3 regions of the Streptomyces sp. 351MFTsu5.1 genome follow, and region 2 is predicted to be linked to each of the others. Evidence: riboswitches for the same ligand, from Rfam matches in the RefSeq annotation. Region 2 holds a riboswitch; each other region holds the start of a gene.
The links. Region 2 has a riboswitch for thiamine pyrophosphate ahead of thiO (glycine oxidase ThiO). Riboswitches for the same ligand answer to the same signal wherever they lie in the genome.

Region 1 (5,155 bases), on a different contig from region 2:
CGAGGCGCTCGCGCACTGGCGGGATCTGATCGGGGTGCCGGTCTACTACGCCCAGTACCGGGACGGCGAGATCGAGGTTCTCTGTGTCTCCGACACCCCGGGCAATCCGGCTGTGGAGGAGTGGGCCGACTTCCGCGAGACAGGGCACGCGCACGCCATCGGCCAGTGCCTGCTGGCCCAGCTCGACGAGGCGGCCCGGCGCGACCACCTGGACCGCTATCCGGTGCGGTCCATCACCCCGTACACGGTGCGCGACCACCACAGCCTGCTTCGACGGCTCGAACGGACCGGCCGGATGCAGCCGGTGATCGAGCGTCAGGAGTACGCGCTGGGGACGGTGTGCGCGGCGATTCCGATCACGTTGGGTAACGCTGCGGCAACGATGGCTCTCTCCCTGCCCGTTCATCAGGCCGACCGGTTGTGGGCCGCCACCCAGCAATTGCAAGAGGAAGTCGGGCGTCGGATGGGTTCGCTCGCGCTCTCTATCAGTATCTGAAAACTCACTCCTTGTGATCTGTTGTGTACGTTCAGCAAGATTCCATCAGTGTCAGAGGGATCATTCCCGGCCATACGAAGGCAGATGACGGGGTAGTCGATGCGCGAGTCCGTACAGGCAGAGGTCATGATGAGCTTTCTGGTGTCGGAGGAGCTCTCCTTCCGCATCCCGGTGGAGCTGCGCTACGAGACCGAGGATCCCTACGCTGTCCGGCTGACCTTCCATCTGCCGGGCGATGCCCCGGTCACCTGGGCTTTCGGGCGCGAGCTGCTGATCGACGGAGTGGGGCGACCCTGCGGGGAGGGCGACGTACGGGTCTCGCCCGCCGGCCCCGACACCCTGGGGGATCTGCTGATCAGGCTTCAGGTCGGTGGCGACCAGGCGTTGTTCCGTTCGTCGACGGCGCCGGTCATCGCCTTCCTCGACCGCACCGACAAGCTGGTGCCGTTGGGGCAGGAGGCCGCGATGGCCGACTTCGACGCGCATCTGGACGAGGCGCTGGACCGGATCCTGGCGGAGGAGCAGAGCGCGGGCTGACGCTGGACGGTCGTGAGCTGGGCGGAACGCTTCACCTTCGAGTGGGAGGGCGAAGGAACGCTTCTGCCGATGAGGGCGGGGCGGCGGCCGATGACTCCTTGAGCGGTGACCCCTTGTCGGAGCCCGCCGTGATCCTTTCGGTACGGCGGGAAGCCGCACGCCTGCCTGAGTGCGGGCCTGCCGGGTTGTCGCGGCCGCTCAGTGCCTCCGGCGGCGACCCTTCCCGCCACGGGCCGGAGTCGGACGGGCGTCGGCCGTCCCCGCGCTCACACTTGTCGCTGGTGCTGGTGCCGGTGCAGGGGGTGCCGTCGCGGACCCTCCTACCCCTGCTCCCGCTGCCTCCGCCCCCGGCCGGTCGGCCGAGACCACCAGGGCCGCGAGAGCCGTGGTGACCGGAACCGAGGCGACCAGCCCGATCGAGCCGACCAGGGTGCGCACGATCTCCTCCGCCACCAACTCGCTGTTGGCGACCGTGCCCACGCTTGACTGGGCGATCGAGAAGAGCAGCAGCAGCGGCAGTGCGGCACCCGCGTAGGCGAGCACGAGGGTGTTGACGACGGAGGCGATGTGATCGCGGCCGATACGGATACCGGCGCGGTACAGGCCTCGCCAGCCCATGGTCGGGTTGGCCTCGTGCAGTTCCCACACCGCCGACGTCTGGGTGACCGTCACGTCGTCGAGGACACCGAGCGAGCCGATGATGACACCGGCGAGAAGCAGACCGCTCATGTCGATCGACGGATACAGCCCGTGGATCAGACCGGTGTTGTCGTCCGTGTTGCCCGTCAGCGCAGCCCAGCCGATGAACTGCGAGCCGAGGACGCCGATCAGCAGCAGGGAGATCAGCGTGCCCAGTACCGCCACGGACGTCCGGGCCGACAGGCCGTGGCACATGTAGAGGGCGATCAGCATGATGGCGCTGGCCCCGACCACCGCCACGACCAGCGGGTTCGAGCCCTGGAGGATCGCGGGCAGCACGAAGAAGTTCAGCAGCAGGAAGCTGATGGCCAGGGCGACCAGCGCCATGACACCGCGCAACCGCCCCACGATCACGACGACCAGCGCGAAGATGCCGGCGAGCAGCCCCATCGGGAACCTGCGGTTGACGTCGGCGACCGAGTACTGAAGGTCCCTGGGCGCCGAGGGCTCGTACGCGACCACGACCTTCTCGCCCTCGTCCAGCTGCCGTGACTGGTCCGGCTGGACGATCTCCGTGAAGGTGCGGCCCTTGTCGTCGCCGGTGTCGACCCGGATCGTCGCCTTCTTGCAGCTGCCCTTCGCCTGCTGCTCGGCGGAGGAGCCCTCAGCGGTCGAGGTGTCCCCGGTCGGGGTCTGCCCTCCGGCGTTCACCGACTTGCAGCTGACACTCACGACCTTGGTGACCGTGGCCTGCTGGGTCTGCCGGTCGAAACCGACCCCGGTGCGTTCGTGCGCCGGGGCGCCACCGGGCCACAGCACCGCGAGTCCGACGACGACGGCCCCGGCGAAGGGGATCAGGATCGCCGCGATGACCTTCCGCAGATGCTTGGAGACGGGAGTCGCCGGACCGTGGCTGTGACTGTGGCCGTGCGAGTGACCACCACCGCCGCCGCCACCGCCGTTGCCTCCGTCTCCGCTGCCTCCATCGCCCCTGTCCCCGTGGCCGTGGCCGTGGTCGTGTCCAGGGGCGCCGGGATGGTGTCCGTGACCGTCATGGGGGGCGTGGGTGCTGCCGTGGCCGTTGCCCCCGAAGCCCTCGCTGTGACCGAGGCCGTCACCGAAGCCTTCGCCGTGACCGTGCCCGTCCTGGAACCCCTCGCCACGGTCGTGGCCGCCACCGAAACCTTCGCCGCGGCCGTTGGAGCCATACCCGGGGCGCTGCCCCTGCCCGTGACCGGCTCCCGACCCGTAGCCCTGCGGATAGCCCGGAGCACGCCCAGGACCCGCCTGCCCGGGACTCTGCCTTTGGTCAGGCCCGCCAAGCCCTTGGTCCCGCCCGCGAGGCCCCTGGCCAGGCCCGCCAAGCCCCTGGCCGGATCCCTGCCCACGCCCCTGTGGCCGCCCGTGCCCGAAAGCGTCCCAGCCTCCAGAATCCGGCGCGCCCGTACGACCGTTGCCGACCGCGGGGCCGCCTCCCGGACCGTCTCCGGGGCCGCCGCTTCCCGGTCCGTCTCCGGGGCCGTTTCCGGAGCCCGGTCGGCGCTGCGGCTCGGGAGGCGGGTACGGGGGCTGATGTGTCGTGGTCACCGCCCGATCATCGCAAGAACGAAAGGGGCCCCCTGTTCACCGCGCCCGAATTGACGCTAGCGTGGTGGCACCTTTGTACACGCGGGAGCTCGGAGCACCGGGCTGAGAGGGCGCTGACCTCCGTCCCAGCGATGTTTCACGTGGAACGTCCTCACGCGAGAGTGACGTTCCCCACGAAACGTCGGCAGACGGAAGCCGCTGCGTCGACCGCCGAACCTGTTACCGGGTAATGCCGGCGTAGGGAGTAGGTCTCATGACCATCAAGGACGCACGCACGCCTGCCTCCAACCAGGACGAACAGTCCATCGAGGGTGAAAGCCCAGCACAACCCCCCACGGAGGCCGGGAAGTCCATCGGCTGGCACAAGGCGTATGTCGAGGGCTCGCGCCCCGACCTGCGTGTGCCGGTCCGCCAGGTGCACCTCACCAACGGGCAGTCGGTCACGCTGTACGACACCTCGGGCCCGTACACCGATCCGCTCACCGAGACCGATGTCCGCCGGGGGCTCGACCCGCTCAGGGAGAACTGGATCGTCGCCCGCGGGGACACCGAGGAGTACGCGGGCCGTCCCGTTTGCCCCGAGGACGACGGGATCAAGCACACCTCCCCGCGCGGCGGCAACCTGCGCAACCTCGACGCGGTGTTCCCTGGCCGACCCCGCCTTCCTCGGCGTAGTCGTGACGGCAGTGCAGTCACCCAGCTCGCGTACGCCCGCCGGGGGGAGATCACTCCGGAGATGGAGTACGTGGCCATCCGGGAGAACGTGGAGCCCGAGGTGGTCCGTGAGGAGATCGCGGCGGGGCGTGCGGTGCTGCCCGCGAACGTCAACCACCCGGAGATCGAGCCGATGATCATCGGCAAGCGGTTCCTGGTGAAGGTCAACGCCAACATCGGCAACTCCGCGGTGACGTCCTCCATCGAGGAGGAGGTCGAGAAGATGACCTGGGCGACCCGTTGGGGCGCCGACACGGTCATGGACCTCTCCACCGGCCGCAATATCCACACCACCCGTGAGTGGGTGCTGCGCAACTCCCCCGTCCCGATCGGCACGGTGCCGCTCTACCAGGCGCTGGAGAAGGTCGACGGCCGGGCCGAGGAGCTGACCTGGGAGATCTACAAGGACACGGTCATCGAGCAGGCCGAGCAGGGCGTGGACTACATGACGGTCCACGCGGGCGTGCGGCTGCCGTACGTACCGCTGACGGCGAACCGCAAGACCGGGATCGTCTCGCGCGGCGGTTCGATCATGGCCGCCTGGTGCCTCGCGCACCACAAGGAGTCGTTCCTCTACGAGAACTTCGAGGAACTGTGCGAGATCCTCGCCGCCTATGACGTCACCTACTCGCTGGGCGACGGTCTGCGGCCCGGCTCGATCGCGGACGCCAACGACGAGGCGCAGTTCGCGGAGTTGAGGACGCTCGGGGAACTCAACACGATCGCCAAGCGATTCAACGTACAGACCATGATCGAGGGCCCGGGACATGTCCCGATGCACAAGATCAAGGAGAACATCGACCTTCAGCAGGAGATCTGCGAGGAGGCGCCGTTCTACACGCTCGGCCCGCTGACCACCGACGTCGCGCCGGCGTACGACCACATCACCTCCGGCATCGGCGCCGCGATGATCGCCTGGTGGGGCACGGCGATGCTCTGCTACGTCACGCCCAAGGAGCACCTGGGTCTGCCCAACCGGGACGACGTCAAGACCGGTGTCATCACCTACAAGATCGCCGCCCACGCGGCGGACCTCGCCAAGGGGCATCCCGGGGCGCAGGACTGGGACGACGCCCTGTCCGACGCCCGCTTCGAGTTCCGGTGGGAGGACCAGTTCAACCTCGCTCTGGACCCGGACACGGCCCGTGAGTTCCACGACGAGACCCTCCCGGCGGAGCCGGC
Region 2 (5,155 bases):
AGGGTCCGCTCGTCGGCGATGACCTCCAGCTTGATCAGGTCGGTGCCGAGCGCCTCGCGCGCGAGACGGGCCGTGAGAACCGCCTCGCCGGCCGTGAAGCAGCCCGCCGTGTTGGGCAGCACCCGGATGCCGAGCCGCTCCAGGACGGACAGCACCGAGCCGTGCACCGACGGGTTCACCCGCCGCATCGCGACCGTCGTGAGCTCGGTCCCGGAGGCGACCAGCGCCCGCTCCAGGACGTCCAGGCTGGGCGCCCCGCCCGTGCCCATGATCAGCCGGGACGAGAACGACGTACCGCCGATGACAAAGGGATCGTCGGCCATGGGTCAGCCTCCTTGGACGGCGGTGAGGACTTCCACGCGGTCCCCCTCGGCGAGGGTCGTCGAGGGCCACTGCGTGCGCGGTACGACGGTCTCGTTGAGCGCGGCGGCGACCCCGGAGGGCGCCGAGGTCAGGGCCCGTACGACGGCGTCCAGAGCCGTACCGGGAGCGAACCGGCGCGGCTCCCCGTTGACGGAGATGTTCATGCCGGCTGCTCCACCCGCTGACGGAACCGGCCCGGCGTGAACGGACGGGCCACCTCCGGGAGTTCACCGGTCGCAAGGACATGGGCCATCGCGTCCCCGGTGACCGGGGTCAGCAGCACGCCGTTGCGGTAGTGCCCGGTGGCGAGCAGCAGGCCGGGCAGGTCCGTCGGGCCGAGCAGGGGAGCGTTGTCGGGGGAGCCCGGGCGCAGTCCCGCGCGGGTCTCCGTCAGGGGCAGCTCGGTGATGCCGGGGACCAGTTCGTGCGCGTCCCGCAGCAGTTCGTACACCCCGCCCGCGGTCACCGTGGTGTCCCAGCCCAGCTCCTCGCTGGTCGCGCCGATCACCAGCTCGCCGTTCTCGCGCGGCACGAGGTAGACCTGGCTGCCGCGCACGACGGCCCGCACGGTACGGCTCAGGAAGGGCGCGTACCGGGGCGGCACGGTCAGGCGCAGCACCTGGCCCTTCACGGGCCGCACAGGGGGCAGGAGGGCCTCGGGGACTCCTTCCAGGCGGCCGCTCAGGCTCCCGGCGGCGAGCACGACCTGGCCCGCGTCCAGTTCGTCGCCGTCCGTCGTGGTGATCCCGGCGGCCCGGTCCCGGACGACCCGCAGGCGCTCCGCCCACGCGCGGTGGAAGACCACGCCCGCCCGCTCGCACGCGGCCAGCAACGCGCGCGTGAGGCGGCGCGGATCGATCTGGTGGTCACCGTCCACCCGCAGCCCGCCCCGCACCCCCGGCGCGAGCATCGGCTCCAGGCGGCGGCACTCGCGCCCCGACAGCCACTCCGACTCCAGGCCCGACTGCCGCTGGAGCGCGTGCAGTTCGCGCAGATGGGCGCGGTCGTCGGCGTCCAGCGCCACGGCCAGCGTGCCGCACCTGCGGTAGCCGAGGTCGTGGCCGGTCAGCTCGGTGAGCTCGGCCGCGAAGTCGGGGTAGCGGTGGGCCGAGGCGAGGTTCAGGCCGAGCAGGGTCTGCTCGCCGTAGTGCAGTTCGGTGACCGCGGCCAGCATCCCGGCGGCCACCTGGGCGGCCCCGCCGCCCGGTTCCGGGTCCGCCACGGCCGTGCGGAGACCGCGTTGCGCGGCCCGCCAGGCCGTGACCAGGCCGATGATGCCGCCCCCGACGACGAGGACGTCTGACGTACGTGAGGACATGGGCGTCCAGCCCCTCCCTTCGCCGGCATGACCCGGATCAGGTTCGTACGGTCGGAGGCCGGCCAGCCTCCCTCTCAGCCCGGTGCGTCCGGGCTCCCGCGAGTGCTCTACGTTGGCCACCCTAGCCCGACCCCGCACGTCTCAGTAAGGGAGCCTCTCTCCGTGGCACGCTCGCTCGACAACCTCGTCCTCGCCCCGGTCGCCGACCAGGCCCCAGGTCAGGTGGGCACCGGCACCCGGTTCACCTACCACGAGGAGGACGGGCGGATCTGGGCCGAGTACGCGGGCGGTGACGTGGTACGCGGGCATCTGGTCGGCACGCGCGCGGGGGACCGCCTCGACTTCCGCTACGTCCAGCTCAGGCATGACGGGTCGACGTCCTCCGGCCACTGCCTCTCCACGGTCGTCGACCTGCCCGACGGCCGGGTGCGGCTGGAGGAGACTTGGCAGTGGGAGTCGCAGCCCGGCAGCGGGACCAGCATTGTGGAGCAGGTCACTCGGCACGACTCCTGACTGACTGAATGTCAGGTGGCTAGGGTGATCAAATGACCGAGCAGACACAGGCGCAGCAGCGGGTGGTCGTGGTCGGGGCGGGCATGGCCGGGGTGCAGACCGCGGTCGCCCTGCGCGAACGGGGCTTCCAGGGCACCGTCACGGTGATCGGCGCGGAACCCCATCAGCCGTACGACCGGCCGCCGCTCTCCAAGGCCGTCCTGCTGGGCAAGGCCGAGGGCTCCGCCTTCGACGTGGACTTCGAGGCCCTCGGCATCGAACTGCTGCTCGGCCGCGAGGCGCTGGGCGTGCGCCCGGACGCGCACGAGCTGGACACCGAGGCCGGGCCCGTGCCGTACGACGTCCTGGTCCTCGCCACCGGCGCCGAGCCGATCCGGCTGCCCGGCACCGAGGGCGTGCCCGGCGTACATCTGCTGCGCACCCTGGACGACGCCGAACGGCTGCGCCCCGTGCTCGCCCGGCAGCACGACATCGTGGTCGTCGGCGCGGGCTGGATCGGCGCCGAGTTCGCCACCGCCGCGCGCGAGGCGGGCTGCGCGGTGACGGTCGTGGAAGCCGCCGACCGGCCGCTCGCCGGCGCGCTGCCCGCGGAGGTGGCCGCCCCGATGACGTCCTGGTACGCCGACGCGGGGGCCGAACTGCGCACCCACGCGCGCGTGGTGTCCGTCGAGCCCGGCGAGGTCGTCCTGGACGACGGCACCCGGGTGCCCGCGGGGGCCGTCGTGGTCGGTATCGGGGCCCGGCCCGCCACGGCCTGGCTCGCCGGTTCGGGCATCGAACTCGGCGCGCACGGCGAGGTCGTCGCCGACGAACGGCTGCACACCTCCGCGCCGGACGTCTACGCGGTCGGCGACTGCGCCTCCTTCCCCTCGGGGCGCTACGGCGAACGGCTGATGGTCCACCACTGGGACAACGCCCTCCAGGGACCCCGCACGGTCGCCGCGGCCGTCCTGGGCGAGACCTCCGCGGTCTACGACCCGGTCCCGTACTTCTGGTCCGAGCAGTTCGGCCGCTTCGTCCAGTACGCCGGCCACCACATGTCCGCCGACACGACCCTGTGGCGCGGTGAGCCGTCCGGCCCCGCCTGGTCCGTGTGCTGGCTCAGGGACAACCGCCTGGTCGCCCTCCTGGCGGTCGGCCGCCCCCGCGACCTGGCGCAGGGCCGCCGCCTGATCGACGCGGGCACCGAGATGGACCCGGACCTGCTGACGGACCCGGCGAGGCCGCTGAAGGCGGCGGCGAAGGGGTAGGGCGCGGAGGCGGACGGCCTGGGGCGGCCCGCCGGGCTTGATCCGCGGGTGGCCCTGAGGGTGGCCCTGAACTCGGGGGGCCGCGTGGTGGCGGGTGTCGAACCTTCCCGCCTGCGCCGGGCCCGCTCCCGGTCTCCGCTGCCGGCCCGCTCCCGGGGTCTCCGCGTGGGCCAGGCGCTCGGGATCGCGTACCGGCCCGGCCCCCGGCGTCCCCGTGTCGGCACGGCGTCCGGATGGTGTCGTCGACGCCAGGAAACCCGCCCCCGTTCCCCCGCCGGAGGCGCCCCGGCTTCCGACTGTCAGTGCGGGATGGCACGCTTGATCCCGTGACCGAGATTGACGCAAAGACCGATGCACTCGTCCCCGCCTGGCTCACCCTCCCCGACATCGCGGAGCTGCTCGACGTCGAGGTGACGCGGGTGCGGCAGCTGGTCAAGGAGGGCCAGCTCATCGCCGTACGCCGTGGTGAGAACCGCGCGCTGCACGTCCCCGCCGCCTTCATCGACACGGCCGAGCAGAAGGTCGTCAAGGGGCTGGCCGGGACCCTGACGCTCCTGAGGGACGACGGCTTCACCGACGAAGAGATGCTGGAGTGGCTCTTCACCCCCGACGACAGCCTGCCCGGCACCCCCGCGCAGGCCCTGAGCGAGAATCGCGGCACGGAGGTGAAGCGACGGGCCCAGGCGCTCGCCGTCTGACCTGACAGCACCGGCGTACGGGCCGGGCCCGCACAGAGGCCGCGGTCGAGCACGGCCCGTACACCACCGAACCCGGGGGAGACTCCTGCATGCCCGACACCGTTCGCACCCGGCTCGCCGACGCCCGTGTCTACCTGTGCACGGACGCCCGCAAGCGCCAGGGCGACCTTCCCGAGTTCCTGGACGCCGTCCTGGCCGGTGGCGTCGACATCGTGCAGCTGCGGGACAAGGGCATGGAGGCGGCCGAGGAACTGGAGCACCTGACGGTCCTCGCCGAGGCCTGCGCCCGGCACGGCAGGATGCTCGCGGTCAACGACCGGGCCGACGTGGCCCACGCGGCCGCCGCCGGCGTCCTCCATCTGGGCCAGGGCGACCTCCCCGTCCCCGCCGCCCGGGCGATCCTCGGCGACGACGTCCTGATAGGCCGCTCCACGCACGCGGAGGCGGAGGCCGCCGTGGCCGCGGTGCAGGAGGGCGTGGACTACTTCTGCACCGGCCCCTGCTGGCCGACCCCCACCAAGCCCGGCCGGCACGCCCCCGGTCTGGACCTGGTCCGGTACGCCGCGGCCCTGGGCACCGACCGTCCCTGGTTCGCCATCGGCGGCATCGACCTCGGCAACCTCGACGAGGTCCTGGAGGCCGGGGCCCGCCGGGTCGTGGTGGTCCGGGCGATCACCGAGGCGGAGGACCCCGGCGAGGCCGCCGCGGAGTTCGCGAAGCGGGTCCGGCACGCGCTGTAACCGCCCCAGGTGTCCGAGGGGTGGACAACAAGTCGACAATCCGGGCAAATTTCCCGGATCCGGTTGGGAGGCGGCCGCCCCCTGACTAACCTTCCGGTATGGCCCTCGGAACCGCATCCACCAGGACTGACCGCGCACGCACCGTGCGCGACATGCTCGCCACGGGCAAGACGACGTACTCCTTCGAGTTCTCGGCGCCCAAGACTCCCAAGGGTGAGCGAAACCTGTGGAGCGCGCTCAGGAGGGTCGAGGCGGTCGCCCCGGACTTCGTCT
Region 3 (5,155 bases), on a different contig from region 2:
GCAGCGTCGACTTGCCGCTGCCGCTCGGTCCCAGCACGCACACGACCTCGTGCTCGGCGACATCGAGCCCGACCCCGTCGAGCACGGCCCGCCCGCCGAACCGTACCGTCGCCTCCGCTAGGCTCAGCAGCATCAGAACTCCCCGGTCCGGTCGGTCCGCAGCCGTTCGAGGACCAGCAGCGCCACCGCGCACACGATCATCAGGATGGTCGAGAGGGCCATCGCCTGGCCGTAGTTGAGGTCACCGGCACGGCCCAGCAGCCGGGCCACGGCGACCGGCAGGGTCGGGTTGTCGGGCCGTGCGATGAAGACGGTCGCCCCGAACTCGCCCAGCGACACGGCGAACGCGAACCCCGCCGCGATCAGCAGCGCCCGCCGCACCATGGGCAGGTCGACCTCCCGCCACACCCGCCAGGGCGCGGCCCCGAGCACGGCCGCGGCCTCCCGCAGCCGGTGGTCCACCGCCCGCAGCACGGGCAGCATGGTCCGTACGACGAACGGCACCCCGACCAGCGCCTGCGCGAGCGGCACCAGGATCCAGGACTGTCGGAGGTCCAGCGGCGGCTCGTCGAGGGAGATCAGGAACCCGAAGCCGACGGTCACCGCGGACACCCCGAGCGGCAGCATCAGCAGCGCGTCGAAGCCCCGTACCCATCGCCCCGCGTCCCGTCGCGTCAGCGCGGCCGCCGCGAGCCCTCCGACCACCACCGCGATGACGGTCGCGGCGAGGGCGTACTCCAGCGAGTTCCCGATCGCCTCGATCGGCGCGACGAGGAAGACCCCGCCGTCGCTGTGGGTGAGCGCCCGGTAGTAGCCGAAGTCGGGGGCGCCGAGGGAGCGTTGCACCAGCACGGCGAGCGGCAGCACCAGGAGGACGGCGACGACCGCGAGGACCCCGGCCAGCAGCGCCCACTCCCCCGCGCCGCGCGGCCGCCGGGCGGTGACGGACGCGTCCACGAGCCGGAGCGCGCTCTCCCTGCGCCGTACGGTCCACGCGTGCAGGGCGAGGACCGCGCCCACGGCCACGAACTGGATGATCGTCAGCACGGCGGCCGTGGAGAGGTCGAAGATCTCGGAGGTCTGGCGGTAGATCTCCACCTCGAGGGTGGAGAACGTGGGGCCGCCGAGGATCTGGACCACACCGAAGGAGGTGAAGGTGAACAGGAAGACCATCAGCGCGGCGGCGGCCACGGCGGGCCCGAGCGCGGGGAGGGTGACCTTGCGCCAGGCGGTGAGCGGGGACGCGCCCAGCATCCGCGCGGCCTCCTCCTGCCGGGGGTCCAGCTGCGCCCACAGTCCGCCGACGGTCCGTACGACGACCGCGTAGTTGAAGAAGACGTGCGCGAGCAGGATCGCCCACACGGTGGTGTCCAGCCGTACGCCCCACCACTCGTCCAGCAACCCGCCCCGGCCGACCAGGGCCAGGAAGGCCGTACCGACCACGACGGTCGGCAGCACGAAGGGCACGGTGACCACGGCCCGCAGGATCTGCTTGCCGGGGAAGTCGAAGCGCGCGAAGACGTACGCGCCGGGGAGCGCGACCAGCAGCGTGAGCGCGGTGGAGACGAGCGCCTGCCAGGTGGTGAACCACAGGACGTGCCGGATGTCCGGCTGACCGAGAACGTCGGTGATCCGGCCGAACTGCCAGCTCCCGTCCGTGTCGAGGCCACGCCTGACGATCGCGGCGACGGGCAAGGCGAAGAAGACGGCGAAGAACGCGACGGGCACGGCCATCAGGCCGAGCCGTGCCGCCGCGCCCCTCCGGCTCACCTGAGGACGAGCGAGGTCCACGACTTGACCCAGTCGTCACGGTGTTCGGCGATCCTGGCCGGGTCCATGGTCTCGGGATCCTTGGCCTGCGGACCGTACTTCGTGAACTCGGCCGGCACCTGGGCGCCCTGCACGACCGGGTAGACGAACATGTTGAGCGGCATGTCCTGCTGGAACTCCTTGGTGAGCAGGAAGTCCAGGAACGCCTTGCCACCCTTGGTGTTCTTGGCGTTGCTGAGCAGCCCCGCGTACTCGATCTGCCGGAAGCAGGTGCCGTCGGCGACTCCGGTGGGCGCGGTGGCCGGCTTCGGGTCGGCGTAGATCACCTCGGCGGGCGGCGAGGAGGCGTAGGAGACGACGAGCGGCCGGTCGGCCTTGGCCTTCTTGCCGCCGGCCGACCCGGAGAACTCCTCGTTGTAGGCCTGCTCCCAGCCGTCGACGACCTTGACGCCGTTGGCCTTGAGCTTCTTCCAGTAGCCCTGCCAGCCCTCGTCCCCGTACTTCGCGGCGGACCCGAGGAGGAAGCCGAGGCCCGGGGAGGAGGTGGAGGCGTTCTCGGTGACGAGGAGGTTCTTGTAGGCGGGCTTGACCAGGTCGTCGTACGACGTCGGCGGCTGGAGCTTGTGCTCGCTGAACCACGCCTTGTCGTAGTTGACGCAGATGTCGCCGGTGTCGATGGGCGTGACCTTGTCCCCGTCGACGCGGTACCCCGCCTTGATGGTGCCGGCGCCCTTCGCCTCGTACGGCTGGAAGAGGCCGTTGTCGAGCGCCCGGGAGAGCAGGGTGTTGTCGACGCCGAAGAAGACGTCTCCCTGCGGGTTGTCCTTGGTGAGGATGGCCTTGTTGACGGCCTGCCCGGCGTCGCCGTCCTCCAGGACCTTCACCTTGTAGCCGGACTTCTTCTCGAAGTCGGCGAGGACGCCCTTGGAGACGGCCCAGGAGTCGTGGCTGACGAGGGTGACGGTCTTGGAGCCGGTGCTGCCGGAGCCGGAGGAGGAGTCGGAGGAGGACGAGGACCCGCACGCGGACAGCGTGACGAGACCGAGGCCCACGACGGCAGCGAAAAGCTTCTTGTTGTTCACGGTGATGACCGAACTTCCTACCCAGAATGACCTGGGCGAGGTTCAGAGGGTCTGCGGCCCGGTTGCCGCACTCTCAGCGCTGTTGCGCTCCCCTGTCGGATATGAAGGTGTACGTACAGTCGCCAGACTACCGCTCGGTGGCCGCGAGCTGGCCACAGGCCCCGTCGATCTCCTGGCCGCGGGTGTCCCGGACGGTCACCGGCACGCCGTGCGCGGCGATCGCCTCGACGAAGGCCTTCTCGTCCTCGGGCCGCGAGGCGGTCCACTTGGAGCCCGGGGTCGGGTTCAGCGGAATCAGGTTCACGTGCACGGGCTTGCCCCGGAGCAGCCGGCCGAGCCGGTCACCGCGCCAGGCCTGGTCGTTGATGTCCCGGATCAGCGCGTACTCGATGGAGAGCCGCCGCCCGCTCTTCTCGACGTACTCGAACCCGGCGTCGAGGACCTCGCGCACCTTCCACCGCGTGTTCACGGGGACGAGGGTGTCGCGCAGCTCGTCGTCAGGAGCGTGCAGGGAGATCGCGAGCCGGCACTTGAACCCTTCGTCGGCGAACCGGTGAATGGCGGGCACGAGCCCCACGGTGGACACGGTGATACCGCGCTGCGAGAGCCCGAGCCCGTCGGGGGCGGGGTCGGTGAGCGCGCGGATGGACTGCGTCACGCGCTTGTAGTTGGCGAGCGGCTCGCCCATGCCCATGAAGACGATGTTGGAGAGCCGCGCGGGCCCGCCCGGCACTTCCCCGTCCCGGAGCGCCCGCATGCCGTCGACGATCTGGTGCACGATCTCGGCGGTGGACAGGTTCCGGTCAAGACCGGCCTGCCCGGTGGCGCAGAACGGGCAGTTCATCCCGCAGCCGGCCTGCGAGCTGATGCACATGGTCACCCGGTCCGGGTACCGCATCAGCACGGACTCCACGAGCGTCCCGTCGAACAGCCGCCACAGCGTCTTGCGCGTGGTCCCCTGGTCGGTCGACAGATGCCGTACGACGGTCATCAGCTCGGGAAGCAGCGCCTCCCGGAGCTTCTCGCGCGAGCCGGCGGGGATGTCGGTCCACTCCGCGGGGTCGTGCGCGTACCGCGCGAAGTAGTGCTGCGAGAGCTGCTTGGCCCGAAAAGGCTTCTCCCCGATCCCGGCCACCACCTCCTTGCGCTCGACAGGAGTGAGGTCAGCGAGATGCCGCGGCGGCTTCTTGGCTCCGCGGGGGGCGACGAAAGTGAGTTCTCCGGGTGCAGGCATAACCCTTCCAGTGTGGCAGATCATCGCCGGGGGCCCAGGCCGGAGCGGGGTGGGGGTGGTCACCTGCGGGGGCCGACTGTTGGCGTCGGTCGGCTTCGGACGGCCCAGGGACGGCTCAGGGCGCTTGCTCTACGAGTGGAACAATTGCTCCGGGGGTGCGAATGGACACGCTATTCCGGAAAGGTGTTCAACCCATCGACAGCGATCGCTGAAGCAGCAGCGTGAACAAAAGCCAAGTACTCCGTGTGAAATTTCTGGCTCAACTCATTCAGCGAAGCTATTGCCTCCGGGGTACCACCGCCGTCGCGTCGGAACTGGACGAGGCACTCATGGACTTTAGCTTTGAATTCCAAGAACGCTACCCGGCAGTCCGCAGCTGCCTGCGTTACCTTTGGCGGTCCTTCGACAGCAACCTGTGCATAGCGATGGCCGTGAGAGTGGTCGTCCAAACGCGTGGAATCGTAGGCTTCCCGAGCAGCCCTCATCCTGTCTTCGAAGGCCGTGGGATATCTGTTTCCAGCAACGACCTGGAGGCTACTAGTGGCCGTGACTAGTTTGTTGTAATCCTTGATCACTTCCTCCGCGAGTGCGAGGTAGGCGACTTTCCTTGGCTCTCTGAGAATTCGCGCGTGTTCGGCCTGAAGCTGAGAGCGCGCTTGTGAGCGGGCCAGAAGTGCAGCCCCGATGCCTGCACCTCCAGTGCCTATAGCCCCTACGGCAGCACCCAGTACAGCTGCGAGCCCTGCATCCATTTCTGACATCCCATCTGACCCGCCATAAGGCTTGCCGGCGCCGGCCGTTCATCGGTTCCCTTCCTACGTTCGGGACCCATACCCACGACGGCGCCATCACATCTCGACCGGCCCACCACCACTGTCCCCAGCTCGCATCCCGTCTGTGTACGAACGACCTGGACGTTCAGAAGATCCACACGCCGAAGGCGGCGACCGCCAGGCCGGCGATCACGAAGCAGCCGCCGGTGAGGGTGACCGGCAGGATCTGGCCGCGTCGGCGGGAGGGATCCAGGCTCCGGTAGGTGCTGATCGCCGCGTACCCGCCGATCAGGGCG

Region 1: linked by a shared signal. The riboswitch ahead of thiC (phosphomethylpyrimidine synthase ThiC) and the one ahead of thiO (glycine oxidase ThiO) in region 2 are both predicted to bind thiamine pyrophosphate.
Region 3: linked by a shared signal. The riboswitch ahead of H295_RS0128580 (thiamine ABC transporter substrate-binding protein) and the one ahead of thiO (glycine oxidase ThiO) in region 2 are both predicted to bind thiamine pyrophosphate.

The regions. Positions count from the first base shown of each region.
Region 1 is NZ_KB911776.1:198,339-203,493, reverse strand. Features, by position in the region: gene H295_RS0104340 (IclR family transcriptional regulator) at 1-496, shown strand, start outside; gene H295_RS0104335 (SsgA family sporulation/cell division regulator) at 596-1,033, shown strand; gene H295_RS42765 (YibE/F family protein) at 1,232-2,491, opposite strand; TPP riboswitch at 3,331-3,520, shown strand; gene thiC (phosphomethylpyrimidine synthase ThiC) at 3,513-5,155, shown strand, end outside.
Region 2 is NZ_KB911783.1:147,046-152,200, forward strand. Features, by position in the region: gene H295_RS0121555 (thiazole synthase) at 1-323, opposite strand, end outside; gene thiS (sulfur carrier protein ThiS) at 327-527, opposite strand; gene thiO (glycine oxidase ThiO) at 524-1,681, opposite strand; TPP riboswitch at 1,679-1,791, opposite strand; gene H295_RS0121570 (hypothetical protein) at 1,844-2,194, shown strand; gene H295_RS0121575 (NAD(P)/FAD-dependent oxidoreductase) at 2,227-3,444, shown strand; gene H295_RS0121580 (Rv2175c family DNA-binding protein) at 3,771-4,142, shown strand; gene thiE (thiamine phosphate synthase) at 4,232-4,882, shown strand; gene metF (methylenetetrahydrofolate reductase [NAD(P)H]) at 4,981-5,155, shown strand, end outside.
Region 3 is NZ_KB911788.1:122,913-128,067, reverse strand. Features, by position in the region: gene H295_RS0128590 (ABC transporter ATP-binding protein) at 1-133, opposite strand, end outside; gene H295_RS0128585 (ABC transporter permease) at 133-1,734, opposite strand; gene H295_RS0128580 (thiamine ABC transporter substrate-binding protein) at 1,767-2,852, opposite strand; TPP riboswitch at 2,849-2,956, opposite strand; gene rlmN (23S rRNA (adenine(2503)-C(2))-methyltransferase RlmN) at 2,980-4,086, opposite strand; gene H295_RS47260 (hypothetical protein) at 4,257-4,838, opposite strand; gene H295_RS0128570 (hypothetical protein) at 5,005-5,155, opposite strand, start outside.